3 regions of the Hahella aquimaris genome follow, and region 2 is predicted to be linked to each of the others. Evidence: riboswitches for the same ligand, from Rfam matches in the RefSeq annotation. Region 2 holds a riboswitch; each other region holds the start of a gene.

The links. A riboswitch is a leader RNA that binds a small molecule or an ion and turns the genes downstream of it on or off. The one in region 2 is predicted to bind cobalamin.
Region 1: another riboswitch for cobalamin. It lies ahead of O5O45_RS26770 (ABC transporter substrate-binding protein); the one in region 2 lies ahead of O5O45_RS25895 (ribonucleoside-diphosphate reductase subunit alpha).
Region 3: another riboswitch for cobalamin. It lies ahead of O5O45_RS21425 (TonB-dependent receptor plug domain-containing protein); the one in region 2 lies ahead of O5O45_RS25895 (ribonucleoside-diphosphate reductase subunit alpha).

The regions. Positions count from the first base shown of each region.
Region 1 covers NZ_CP132203.1:6,044,351-6,048,560, reverse strand. The annotation lists gene O5O45_RS26780 (ABC transporter ATP-binding protein) at 1-459, opposite strand, end outside; gene O5O45_RS26775 (FecCD family ABC transporter permease) at 456-1,427, opposite strand; gene O5O45_RS26770 (ABC transporter substrate-binding protein) at 1,417-2,298, opposite strand; cobalamin riboswitch at 2,377-2,651, opposite strand; gene O5O45_RS26765 (hypothetical protein) at 2,758-3,363, shown strand; gene O5O45_RS26760 (aminotransferase-like domain-containing protein) at 3,370-4,210, opposite strand, start outside.
Region 2 covers NZ_CP132203.1:5,863,336-5,867,545, reverse strand. The annotation lists gene O5O45_RS25895 (ribonucleoside-diphosphate reductase subunit alpha) at 1-2,381, opposite strand, end outside; cobalamin riboswitch at 2,507-2,729, opposite strand; gene O5O45_RS25890 (hypothetical protein) at 2,807-3,106, opposite strand; gene O5O45_RS25885 (pilin) at 3,352-4,210, shown strand, end outside.
Region 3 covers NZ_CP132203.1:4,859,449-4,863,658, reverse strand. The annotation lists gene O5O45_RS21440 (phospholipase D-like domain-containing protein) at 1-639, opposite strand, end outside; gene O5O45_RS21435 (hypothetical protein) at 858-1,244, shown strand; gene O5O45_RS21430 (DUF3012 domain-containing protein) at 1,391-1,579, shown strand; cobalamin riboswitch at 1,725-1,921, shown strand; gene O5O45_RS21425 (TonB-dependent receptor plug domain-containing protein) at 2,033-3,979, shown strand; gene O5O45_RS21420 (NHL repeat-containing protein) at 4,011-4,210, shown strand, end outside.

The DNA.
Region 1 (4,210 bases), 180 kb from region 2:
CAGCATCACCCTGGCCCGCTCGCCGCCGGACAAACGGGTGACAGTGCGCTGCGCCAAGTGCGTCACGTCCGCTTGCCGCATGGCGTTCTGAATCAGGGCCTGATCCTGCGCGCTTAATCTGCTGCGATGGGTCTGCGCTGGAAACCGCCCTAGACCGACCAGGGTTTCCACACTCAGAGGCCAGTGACAGTCGGTGTCCTGATCCAGATAAGAGATATGCTGCGCCCGCTGTTTTGGCGCCATCTCACACAGGTCCAGACCTTGCAGTCGCATCGCGCCGGATAACTTGGGGATCAGACCGACGATGGTTTTCAACAGGGTGGACTTGCCAGCGCCGTTACTGCCCAGTATCGCCGTGAGTTGTCCGGATGGCAGACGGAAGCTGACATCGGATAAAACCGGGGCGCCGGGATAACCCACTTGCAATCCGCTGAGTTCCAGACTCAACGCCTCGCTCATACTAGCGCCTCCGCCTTGCGCAGGTGGCGCAGCAGCCAGAGGAAGAACGGCCCGCCCAACAATGCCGTAATGACGCCAACGCGCAGCTCCGGCCCCGGTGGCAGACAGCGTACGGAGATATCGGTCAGCAACATCAGGCTGGCGCCCGCCAGGGCGCTGGGAACCAGCAATCGCCCAGGCCGCCACTCGGTAAACGGCCGCAGCATGTGAGGCACCACCAGCCCCACGAAACCAATCACGCCGCTCACCGCCACGCTGGCCCCGACCGCCAGCGCCACGCCCAGGCCCGCCACCCATTGCACTTTCTGCAGACGCACGCCCATGGAGCGAGCGGTATTCTCCCCCAGCGACAGGACATCCAGGGAACGCGACACGCTGAACAGCAACGCAATGCCCAACAGTGCGGGCGGGGCCGCCAGATAAAAGTGCTGCAGGGTGCGATGTTCAAATGACCCCATCAGCCAGAACAGAATGTCCTGCACCGCGAAAGGATTCGGCGCCATATTCAAGGCCAGCGCCGTCAGCGCCGAGCTGAAGGAGTTAATCGCTGCGCCGGCGAGGATGATCATCACAATGCCCGCTTCCGACCCGACGATCGCCACCAGCGCCAGCAATCCCAACATGGCGCCGATAATGCCCGCCACAGGCGTAAACAGGCCACTGGCGGAAAAACCAAAGTAGATGGCGCACACCGAACTCAGCGCCGCCGTGGAGGAAACCCCCAGTACGCCAGCGTCCGCCAACGGGTTGCGTAACAATCCCTGCAACACAGCGCCGGACAACGCCAATACAGTTCCACATAGCAGCGCCAGCAGTGTCCGCGGCAAACGGATTTCCCATAAAATCAATTGAGTTTCCAGATCCCACCCCGGCCAGCTCACCCCGGTCACCCGACCGGTGCACAAAGACAGACCTATCAAAAAGACCAGCGCCACGCTCAGAATCAGCAGCAAACGGTTATAAGTCATTCGCAGTCTCCGCCCCAGGCGCTTTGCGCTCTTGCGCCAAGATATGCTCCGCCACCTTCTGGGCCGCCAGGGTCATGGCGGGGGTTCCGCAGGAGAGCCAGTCGGCGGGGATATACAGCGGTTTAAAACGGGCAGGACGGCGCTGCAGCAACGGATGCTCCACCCAGGTGGTGGCCAGCGCCTCGCTGTCATAGCTGTTGCTTATCATCAACAGCAAATCCGGTCGCCAGCGCACCAAGGTCTCCAGATCCACTTGTCCCCAGCCTTGCACGCCTTGCTCGCTCGCCACGTTAATCACGCCGATAGCGTCCAGAAAGGCATCCTGGAAATTACCCTCGCCAGCGATCCAGCCATTGGCGTTCAGGATCAGCGCCCTGACTTGCTTGTCCGCTATCCGCCCATGAATCTCGGCGAAATATTTCCGCAACCCGCTGACGATCGCCGCCGCTTGTTCGGGTTTGCGCACTGCTTCGCCCACTAGCTTCCAGCTTGCCTCCAGATCATCAAGGGATTGCGGCAACGGGATCTCCACCCAACGCATATTGAACTTCCGCACCAACGGCTTGAGCGAGGATGCGCCATACTGGCCCGCCATCACGATATCCGGCCGGAGTTTCAGCACCTGCTCGATAAAACCAAAGTTGGCGGGAATGTCACGCAAGGTCGGTGCAATTTCCAGCTCAGAGGGCTGATGGCTGAGCCAGGTGACCGACACCAGATTTTCCGGGGCGAGATACCCCATCATTTGGTCAACGCACTGATTGACCGACATGACCGTGGGCTCAGCCGCGCGCGCATCGCCCGCTTTGACGGAAAGTGTGAAAGTAAGCGCTGATAGCAATCCCAGGGCCCGAAAAGCCTTAACCAACATGCAGATGCCGCCTTGAATCGATGCGAGGTGCGAATCCGGCGTAAATTCCCCGTTTACGGTCGGATAAAACAGGCTCCGAATGGGAGTCGAACAATGGCAGGTCTCCTGGCTTGCGTTTCACAGTCCTGCCCCGCCTTCCCGAACTGGAGACAGTCTCCACTCAGTGGCCTTTGATAACGTCGCGATAAGGAGGGGCGGCGTTATCCGGGACGAACTCTTCGCTCACAGTTGCGGGGACAGCTCCGGCTGATCGGACGCGCATAAAGTGGCGCCCACCGGATTCCCATTTAATCCTGCTCTTATCGAAAGTGATCGAGTTTTGAGCAACTGGAACCATTGCGGCCCACATTATCATGAATTGGTCATTTTAAGTCCAGAAAGCCAAAGAGGGGCTCTGGACCTGTCTGCAAGATTGTGTCAGTTTTACGCTCCCGTAATTACCGACAAGAATAAGACTGTATGACCGACGCGCCCTTGTCCCGCCATGGACTCATTCTGAAACGTCTGCTGTTCCTCGTGTTTATGTATGCAGGATTGGCCTATGGCTTGAGCCTGTTGGAATACACCGTCTTCAATCTGACCGGTTGGTCCCCGGTGAGCATCGAACGCAGTGTCGAATTGCACAGCCGGGAAGAGGTGAAAAAGGAGTTCGACCTTTGCGGCGGCCCGTTATTCGCCGCCAACGCCGTAGTCAGTGACCAGGAAGGCAATCGCCTGCTCGCCCGTTGCGGACGCTTCTGGCCTTTCTATCGCTACACCATTGAAGCCACCGCCCACCCATTGCTGCCGGGCTCTTTTATCCTGTATCCGGACGAAGCGACCGAGGCTGCAAAGGCGCGAGAGAATTTCATCATCAATATGCAGGTGGTCAACGGCGGCTTCGCCTTGGTGGCTTTGTTTGTGATTGGCTTGAGTTGTTTCGCCGGCTATCGCTTTCTTATCAAGAAGGACGAAGAAGCCGGCTACAAGACTGCTTTTCACGGCTTTATCAGCAGCTTTCTGATGCTAGCCTGTTATAGCGGCGTCATGTTCTTCATTGACCCCACTTTCAGCTTCGGCTGGTAATCCCGCTTAGCCTGCGCGCAGCCAAACGCCCAACTGGCGGATCGCTTCTTCCGCCTCCGCCGTCCAGGGCGCCGCGCAATTAAGCCGCAGGCAGTGTCTGTACTTGTCGCCACTGCCGCTGAACAGGGTTCCTGGCGCGATGCTCACGCCGGCGGCCAACGCTTTGCGATACAGCGCGACCGTATCGCAGTCCTCCTCCAGCTCCACCCACAGCACAAAACCACCCGTCGGTTGCGACACCCGCACGCCAGCGGGAAAATACCGCAACACCGCCGTCGTCATGCGTTCCACATGCACTGAGAACTCATGCCGCATACGTCGCAGATGGCGATCGAAATCCGCCTGCGCCAGATAATGCGCCACCGCCATCTGCGGCAAGCTCGGGCAGGCCAACGTGCTGGCGAACTTCAGGTAGCCGACCCGCGTCCGCCAGCGCCCCGGCGCCATCCACCCCACCCGCAAACCTGGGGCGATTGATTTGGAAAACGACGAACAGTAAAGCACGCCCCCGGCGCGATCATAGCTTTTCGCTGCTCGCGGCCGTAGGCCGGAAAAGCCTAACTCGCCGTAGATATCGTTCTCGATCAAGGGCGCGCTGCGGGCTTCCAACAAGCGCACCAGTTGCTCCTTGCGCTCATCCGGCATCAAACACCCCAGGGGATTGCTGAAGTTGGGCATGGCCACGCAGGCCTTGACCGGCCATTGCTCCAAGGCCAGTTGCAGCGCCTCCAGGCTGAGTCCGCTTTTCGGGTCAACGGGAATTTCCAGCGCCTTTAGTCCCAAGGCATCAATGACCTGCAGCAATCCAAAGTAAGTGGGCGATTCCACCGCCACCACATCTCCCGGC
Region 2 (4,210 bases):
GATTTGACGAACAGGTTCTGATACGTCGGTTCGATGGACTGGGAAACGCCGACAATATTGGAAATCGTCGCTGTAGGCGCGATCGCCATGACATTGGAGTTACGCATGCCCTGCTTTTTCACCAGTTCACGCACCGGCGCCCAGTCCAGGCTGTGGCCGCGATCCAGCGTGCAAAACTCCGCGCCGCGTTCCTGCTCCAGACGATCCAGAGAATCGATAGGCAGAACGCCCTGATCCCACAAGGAGCCTTCATAGGTTTCGTAGCGGCCGCGTTCTTTCGCCAGATTGGAGGAAGCAGTGATCGCGAAATAACTGATCAGCTCCATGGATTGATCGGCGAAGCGCACCGCTTCGACGCTGCTGTATGGCAGGCCAAGCTTGTACAGCGCATCCTGGAAGCCCATCAGGCCCATACCCACGGGACGATGACGCAGGTTGGCGTTGCGCGCCTGGGGAACCGCGTAGTAGTTGATGTCGATGACGTTATCCAGCATGCGCACCGCCGTATACACGGTGTTGCGCAGACGGTCGTGGTCGATTTCGCCATTGCGAATGTGGTTGACCAGGTTGACCGAGCCCAGGTTACACACCGCGATTTCGTCCTGACTGGTGTTCAGCGTGATCTCCGTACACAGGTTGGAGGAGTGCACCACGCCAACATGTTGCTGCGGCGAACGCAGGTTGCAGGGATCTTTGAAAGTCACCCAGGGGTGGCCGGTTTCGAACAACATGGAGAGCATCTTGCGCCACAGGTTCTGCGCAGGCACTTTCTTGAACAGGGTGATTTCACCGGATTCCACCAGGGATTCGTAGTGGGTATAGCGCACTTCAAAAGCCGAGCCGTACAAATCGTGCAGATCAGGCGCGTCGCTGGGTGAGAACAGGGTCCACTCCTTATCCTCGAACACCCGCTTCATGAACAGGTCTGGAATCCAGTTGGCGGAGTTCATGTCATGGGTGCGGCGGCGTTCATCGCCGGTGTTTTTGCGCAGTTCCAGGAACTCTTCGATATCCAGGTGCCAGGACTCCAGATAAGCGCATACCGCGCCTTTACGTTTGCCCCCCTGATTCACCGCCACCGCCGTGTCGTTGACCACCTTCAGGAACGGCACCACGCCCTGGGATTTACCATTAGTGCCTTTGATATGGGAGCCCAGAGAACGCACCGGCGTCCAGTCATTACCCAGACCGCCCGCCCATTTGGACAGCAGCGCATTGTCCTTGATCGCGCCGTAGATGCCTTCAAGATCGTCCGGCACTGTGGTGAGGTAGCAGGACGACAACTGCGGACGATTGGTCCCCGCGTTGAACAGCGTCGGCGTAGAGCACATGTAATCGAAGGAGGACAACAGGTTGTAGAACTCAATCGCACGCGCATTGGGATCGTCTTCCTGCACCGACAATCCCATGGCGACGCGCATGAAAAACGCCTGCGGCAATTCCAGGCGAGTCTCGCGCCAGTGAATGAAGTAGCGATCGTAAAGAGTCTGTAGCCCCAGGTAGGTGAATTGGCGATCACGCTCAGGCTTAAGCGCAGCGCCCAGTCGTTCCAGATCGAACTGCAGCAGATTTGGCGACAGCAGTTCATGTTCCACGCAGCGTTCGATAATGGCGCGGAACGCGGTCGGATACAGTTCCGCCATTTCACTTTCCGTGGCGGACGCGGCGATATTGAGATAGCTCAGCGATTCTTCGCGCAGGCCGTCCAACAGCAGACGGGCGCACACATAGGAGTAGTTGGGCTCTTCTTCGATCAGCGGACGCGCCGCCATGACCAACGCGGCGTTGACGTCTTTATGTTTGACGCCGTTGTACAGGTTTTTCAATGCGCCCTGTAGTACTTTGTCCCCACTGACGCCATCCAGATCGGCGCAGGCGTCACTGATCACCGTACGCAGACGCCCCATGTTCAGCGGCGCTTCCGTCCCGTCGGCGAACTTCACATTGATATCGGGATGGGTCTCCCCCGCCTGCTCGCTTGGCGCAGGCGCACGCTGACGGGCATGCTCTTCACGATACAGCACATAGGCGCGCGCCACTTTATGGAAGCCGCCGCGCATCAGGCCCAATTCCACCAGATCCTGAATTTCTTCGATATGCACCGAGCCGCCTTCCGGGCTGCGGCGACGCAGGCGAGCCACGATGTCCTTAACCAGTTTTTCTACGGAGTCCCGTACACGGGGCGAGCCGGATGCGGACTGTCCTTCCACCGCCAAAAACGCCTTGGTCACCGCCATGGCGATTTTGCGGTCGTCGAAGGGCGCCGCCTGACCGGTGCGTTTGATCACCTGCAGCAAGGCGTTATTAGTACGTGACTCGGATGAAACAGATGGGGAGCTGGAGGCGCGCGCCTCGCTGGGGGACGAAAAACTGCCGGTCATGGGATTGTCCTCTATCGCGTGTTCTGGCCGAACCTCCGCGAACCGGGACATAAAGCGACGCACAGACAGGACGAAAATCGCCTCGCATAGAGCGGCGCTTTATCATTACCCTGAGTCGCGAAGGCATGAATAACTTCAGCATGGCAGGTCTTCGGACTCGGGGGCGTTTACACGTTTTTGCGAACCTACGGCGACCGCTTCCCATCCTCTTTCAGGACAGTGCGTGGGCGTTTCCGCCCGCGTCGCTTTCGTTCCCCCACACCGCTGCGCGTCAGTACCGGACTCTCACCGGATTCCCTCTTAGCACAACCTGTGAACAGGCGTGAACCATAGCTGAAGCACAATATATGGTTTTGAATATTAAAAGTAAATACTAGATATAGATGAAAGGAGATGCTACGCGGCCATAGCCGCATTAGAGAAAATCAGGCCAAAACGACGGCGAATAAGAACTTTTTCAGTAGCGCCTGGACGCCTAATCCTATGAGCGTAAGAATAAAGATCTCTGAATAGGCATCCGCTTTGGTGATTAACTTCAACGCCACCAAATAAAACCCAAGTGCGAGAAGAAAACCAGGAAGCCCATAGACAAAGTGTACAATCAAAACCGCCGCAAGAACGATCAAGAACGCCTCAATAAACCCAAGCGAAACTTTTAGCAGTTTAGCTGCGGCGAAGAGACACGCACTCTCGATCAAGACGCCAATGATTAGATTCAAATCCATGAGAATTTCCAAAAGGCGGCCATTCTAAACAGTAAACCGGCGCAGTCAATACCGCTAAACCACACTGATATCCCTAACGGCGACATTCACATACCCACAGTTTTCATGGCGACCTAACAGGCGAAGTTTGCCCAACCTCATTGTCATCCCAAAAAATAAGCGGGTAATTACCTGAATCAAAAGTAGTTCAGGATGCAAATCAGCTAAACTGCTAATAATTTTCTTCTTCGCATTAAGGACTGGCTTTGCCTGAACGCCGACGCTTTTTCAAAGAAAAACTGACGCCCTATTTTGCGCCGCCCATGTGGCTGCACTGTCTTTTGTATGTGTTAACGCTGGGCGCATACGAACTGTTCTGGCATTACATGAACTGGCGCAAGTATCGGCTTATATCGGGCGACCCTGTCTGGCCGCCGCTGCGTGGACTGTTCTTTTACTTTTTTATTCCCTCTCTGGTTGGTAATCTCGCGCGCAGTTCCTCCCTGGCGGGCCGTTCTGATCCTTTGCTCGGCCCGTGGACCAGCGCGCTTTATATTGCGGCGGTGATAACGGCCTCAACGCTTGCGGAAGCATTGCATCCTCTCTTTATTCTGTCCGCCTTTCCTTTTCTGACCTATTTGAACTGGCGGGCAAGGTGGGTCAATCAGCAGTTCATAACCGCTCCAACTCAGTCGGGAGCCGACGTCTCTGCGCTCAACGCAGGCCCGCCGCCGAAATTTGATGGCGACCTCCTCGTTTTAAGACCGTCTTATCAGGCTGTCGGAAGCTTTCGCTGGCTGGAGATCCTTACCTGTATCGCCGTGATTTGCATCGCTTTGACTTTCGCATTGGACGCCGGGCGCCACGCGACGATTAAAGCCCGCCTGACCGAGGCCTTAGGTTTATTGGGGGGTGTCAGAGTGGACATGGCGGAAAAATACGCCTTTTCCGGCGTCTGGCCAGAGAGAGAAGAACTGCATGCGCTGAGTAACGTCGAGGCGGTCTACTTTCAGTCAACTGAGCTTGATTCGAGCGGAGCCTTGCACTTTACCCTTTTCCCCATCAACGCCGGGGAACCCAAGGTCATCAGCTTTCGACCGGTCGTCAGCAATCCCGATGGCGCAT
Region 3 (4,210 bases), 1.0 Mb from region 2:
CTCTTTGACGAGGCCGGGGTGATCAGTAACCACGATGTTTTCCTGGTTATAAGTGCTGGCGCTGCGAGTCCAGTTAAAGCTGCCGTGAATCAGCACGCTGTCATCGATCAAAGCGAATTTATGGTGCATATGGTGGGGTTCATCGTCCATCTTCACAGAAATGCCGGCTTCTTTAAATCGATTGATGTCGCTGCCGCGATCGAAGGACTTGTCATTGTCCGTAATGATGCGGATTTTTAGCCCCCTTTTATGGGCGTTAATAATTTCGTCCGCGATTTTGTCGTCAGAAATGGTGAAAACGCAGATCTGCAAACTGCTTTGAGCATGACGTATGCGCTCGATGATTGCACGACGACATTGCTCTCCTGGGCTGAAGTAAGCCCGCGTTAAATTGCTCTCATCCTCCCCCGAGTCCAGGGCCTTGATCACCCGCTCCAGCCACTTCAATGCTCTGAGCGCCCCATCGCCTCCATTGACGATCAACGGACGGGTTAATTCAAAGGCGCGATTACGCATGAAACGCACCTGATCCGGCTGTAAAGTCTCAAGCATCGCCAGCAACGCCTGTTTCTCAGCATTATCGAACCTTTCATCCGTGAGGGTTTGTTGGAGGAAGAAAGTTAGTTGGTCCAGTTGCATTGTGCTTACGCCTTTTACTTCGAAACTCGGAAAAGAGTAACTTTTTGAGTCGCAAATCGAAATAGTGACAGGCGTCGTCGAGGGAGATGGAGGCTAGTTTGGAAATTTCCCGTCGAGCAAAAACAAATGTTGCATTTGTACGGTGAGTATTATGAATTGTAAGCCTTTTGTTCGGGCAGTGTGAGTTACCAGTGATAAAGTCTAGGTACGGCAAAATTTTGCTTATTGTTCTTTTACAACTGCTGACGGCCGTTTTCGTCTTTCACTTCATATCTATCGTTTATTCAGAACAGCAGGCGGCAGCCAATGGGGTTAGCGCAATTGAGGTTAAGGGCGGCGTGCGTTACCTGCTACTGCCGCTTGTCGTCACGGTTATCACTATCACAGGAGTGATCGACCGGAGATTAGATTCGGCATTCTTTAAAAAAGCGCAGGGAGGAATTATTTTTGCTGCCTTATTATGCTTGCTTTTTATAGGTTGGTGGATGGAAATGTCGGTAGTCTACTTTATTGAAAGCATGGGATATCGGGATTGTGGAACAACATATTCAGGGGTGTGGTTGAATGTTTCACTTTACGCGCACGCATCTGAAGCATGTCCTTAATACACTGTTTTAGCGTTGTTTGTGCTGGTGACCCATATCTTCAGAGAGGTCGACAGCTAGGGGCCGGCAGTCACTCCAATTTCTATCTCTCTCCTGTATACTTGCTCGCTAAAGATGAATTGATGACTTGTTATTCAGGATTTCCTATGGCGATTAAACGCGTATCTTCTTGGCTATTGGTGGTGGGGTTGAGCTTGGGCGCTTTGGCTGGCTGTTCTCCGGAGGTGGGAAGCAAGGACTGGTGTGAGGATATGGCGACCAAGCCGAAGGGCGACTGGACGGCCAATGAGGCGACGGATTACGCTAAACACTGCCTGTTCCGCTCTGACAGCTAAGCGAGCAGTCCCAGGTTGAAACGTTGGGATAAACGAGATGCTCTTCACATTTAGATAGTTATCAACAGGTTGCCGCCACTGCGGGGCCTGTGATTTCAGCGAGGCGCTTTGCGCGCCTTGACTTTGCTGGGGCGGCCATTTAGCTTACGCCCCCATTGCATCAGGTGTCCTGAGAACATTCGTTCAAGGGATGAAACGGGAAGTCGGTTTAAATCCGACGCTGCCCCCGCAACGGTAAATGAGTCAAACGACAACTCCCTGTCACTGCGTATTCGCGGGAAGACGTTGTCGCCGGCCTCGCCACTCATAAGCCCGGAGACCGGCCTGACGCCTGCTGATCGCGTGGCTTAGCGGAGGGCTTTGCCGGGATTCGTCTGACTCGACTCCTTTCCCTCTGTGCTTGTATTCGCTGCGTAACAATTGCATCCACTGGCGCTACTCTTTCGGAACATTATGAGGCTTGTAACCCTTTTGCTTTTAGTTGGCTCACAACTGACCGCCGTTCGCGCGGAAGAGTTGGAGCCTGTTGTCGTCGAAGCCAAGGCTCCATCTGCGGATGAGATTGACGCGGAGTATCAAACTGGCTTTGTGAAGGTGATCAAGCGCGAGCAATTCGACTCGAAAGTCGCGACCGTCGCAGACGTGCTGAAAAATGAAACCGGCGTTCAAGTACGGCAGAGCGGTGGACTGGGATCATACTCCGCCGTTTATCTGCGTGGCTCTACCAGTAAGCAGGTGAACGTTTATCTTGATGGGGTATTGCTGAACGACGCGACTGGCGGCTCGGTGGACTTGAGTCAGATACTGCTGAGCGGTATTGAACAGATTGAAATTTATAAGGGCGCGACGCCGATTCAGCTGGGCTACTCTGGCGTTGGCGGCGCTATTAATATCAAGTCCCTGCGCTTCAGCAAGCCCCTCAGGCAATTGAGTCTTGGATATGGCTCATTCAACAGTCGCAAAGGGGCGCTTACCTTCGCCGATAGTGTGGGCGAAACCAACTACCTCGCGTCCCTTGATTATCTCGGCAGTGATAACGACTTCGAGATGCTGAACGATAACCAGACTGAATTTAATCCCTACGATGATCGCGTGGAGCGCCGTCGCAACGCAGACTTCAGTCAGTTCAACGGCATGCTGATGGCGGAGCGCAGCCTCTCGGATCGCACGGACTTGCAACTGATGGCGCAGCACTTTAATAAAGACCAGCATTTGCCCGATATCGCCAACCTGGAGAGTACGCGGACTAGCCTGGATACTGATTTCACTCGTCTGCAGAGCAAACTGAGCTTCGCCAGAAATGCGCAGGAAAATTATTCGGGGCGTATTTTCTGGTCCACCCAAGAAGAGCGTTATGACGACAGTCAAAGCCGAATCGGCCTGGGCGTGCAGAAAACGCGCGCTGACACAGATGTGGTCGGCGCCGAGTTATATGGCTCCTATTCAATCGGCTTGCATCTGCTCTCCGCTACGTTGGAAGCGCGCCGGGAAACTTACCAAGAAGAAGATCTGACTGGGCGCAGCCAGAAGCAGGAGTTTGAGCGCATGACCTATCTATTGGGCGTTCAGGATGAGTGGGCGGATGTGGAAGACATTTGGCTGGTGCGTCTTAGCGCACGCCAGTATTTCCTTAAAGACGAAACCCCTGCTGCGTCTTTGAGCGGGCGCACCGAGGAAGCCACCGATTCCGCTCAATATCACTCTTTGCAGGCTGGCGTTCGCTATCGTCTGACAGATTGGCTGTCTCTAAAAACGAATGCTTCCCGAGATGTGAGGTTCCCTCAGTTAGCGGAGAAGTTCGGCGATAGAGGATTCTTCATTGGTAATAGTGAGTTGCAACCGGAAACAGCATTGAACGGCGACATCGGATTTGAAGTGGGCGTAGATAGTTTTAGTGTATCTGCAGCCTATTTCTATCGGGATTTAAAAGATGCTATCGTCCCCTCTTATGACTCAAGGGGAGTCGGCCGCTTTGAGAATGTCGGCAAAGCAAGGGTTAGCGGAGTGGAAGTGGACGCCATGTATCGACCTGTTCCCGCCTGGACGTTTATCGCCAGAAGCACCGCCCAGGACACAGAAAACCTGTCAGACGCCCGTGACCTGCACGGCAAGCAACTGGCGGGCGCTTACACCTATTCCCACTTTTTATCCGCCGCCTGGAATATCGGTCGTATCACCACGTCTGTCGAATATCGCCATGAATCCGGGGCGTATTACGACAGCGCCCAGGAAACGGAAGTGGAAGATCAAAACATTGTCGATGTAGTGGGTCGCTGGTCCGATGGCGAAACGACCGTTGAAGTCAGCGCAAACAATGTGACCGATGAGGTCGTTGAAGCCTTTAACGGTTTCCCCTCTCCCGGACGTCACTATTTTGTGACTTTACAGCATTTATTTTAGTTTCTTGTTTAATAACTAAGAGGACGCGGGCATGCAACAGAGTATAGCAACAACGTTGAGATGGGCGGGTTTAACCCTGGCGTTTGCGACGATGGCGGGTTGTGGCGGCGGTGACAGCGGTAATGGCGGAACAACGCCTAATTCGGAGTGGGTTGCGGTTATCGCTGGTGTGGCGAATGACTATTCATCGAGTGAAGTCTCAATTGCATCTGCTGAAGCGCCATACGATGT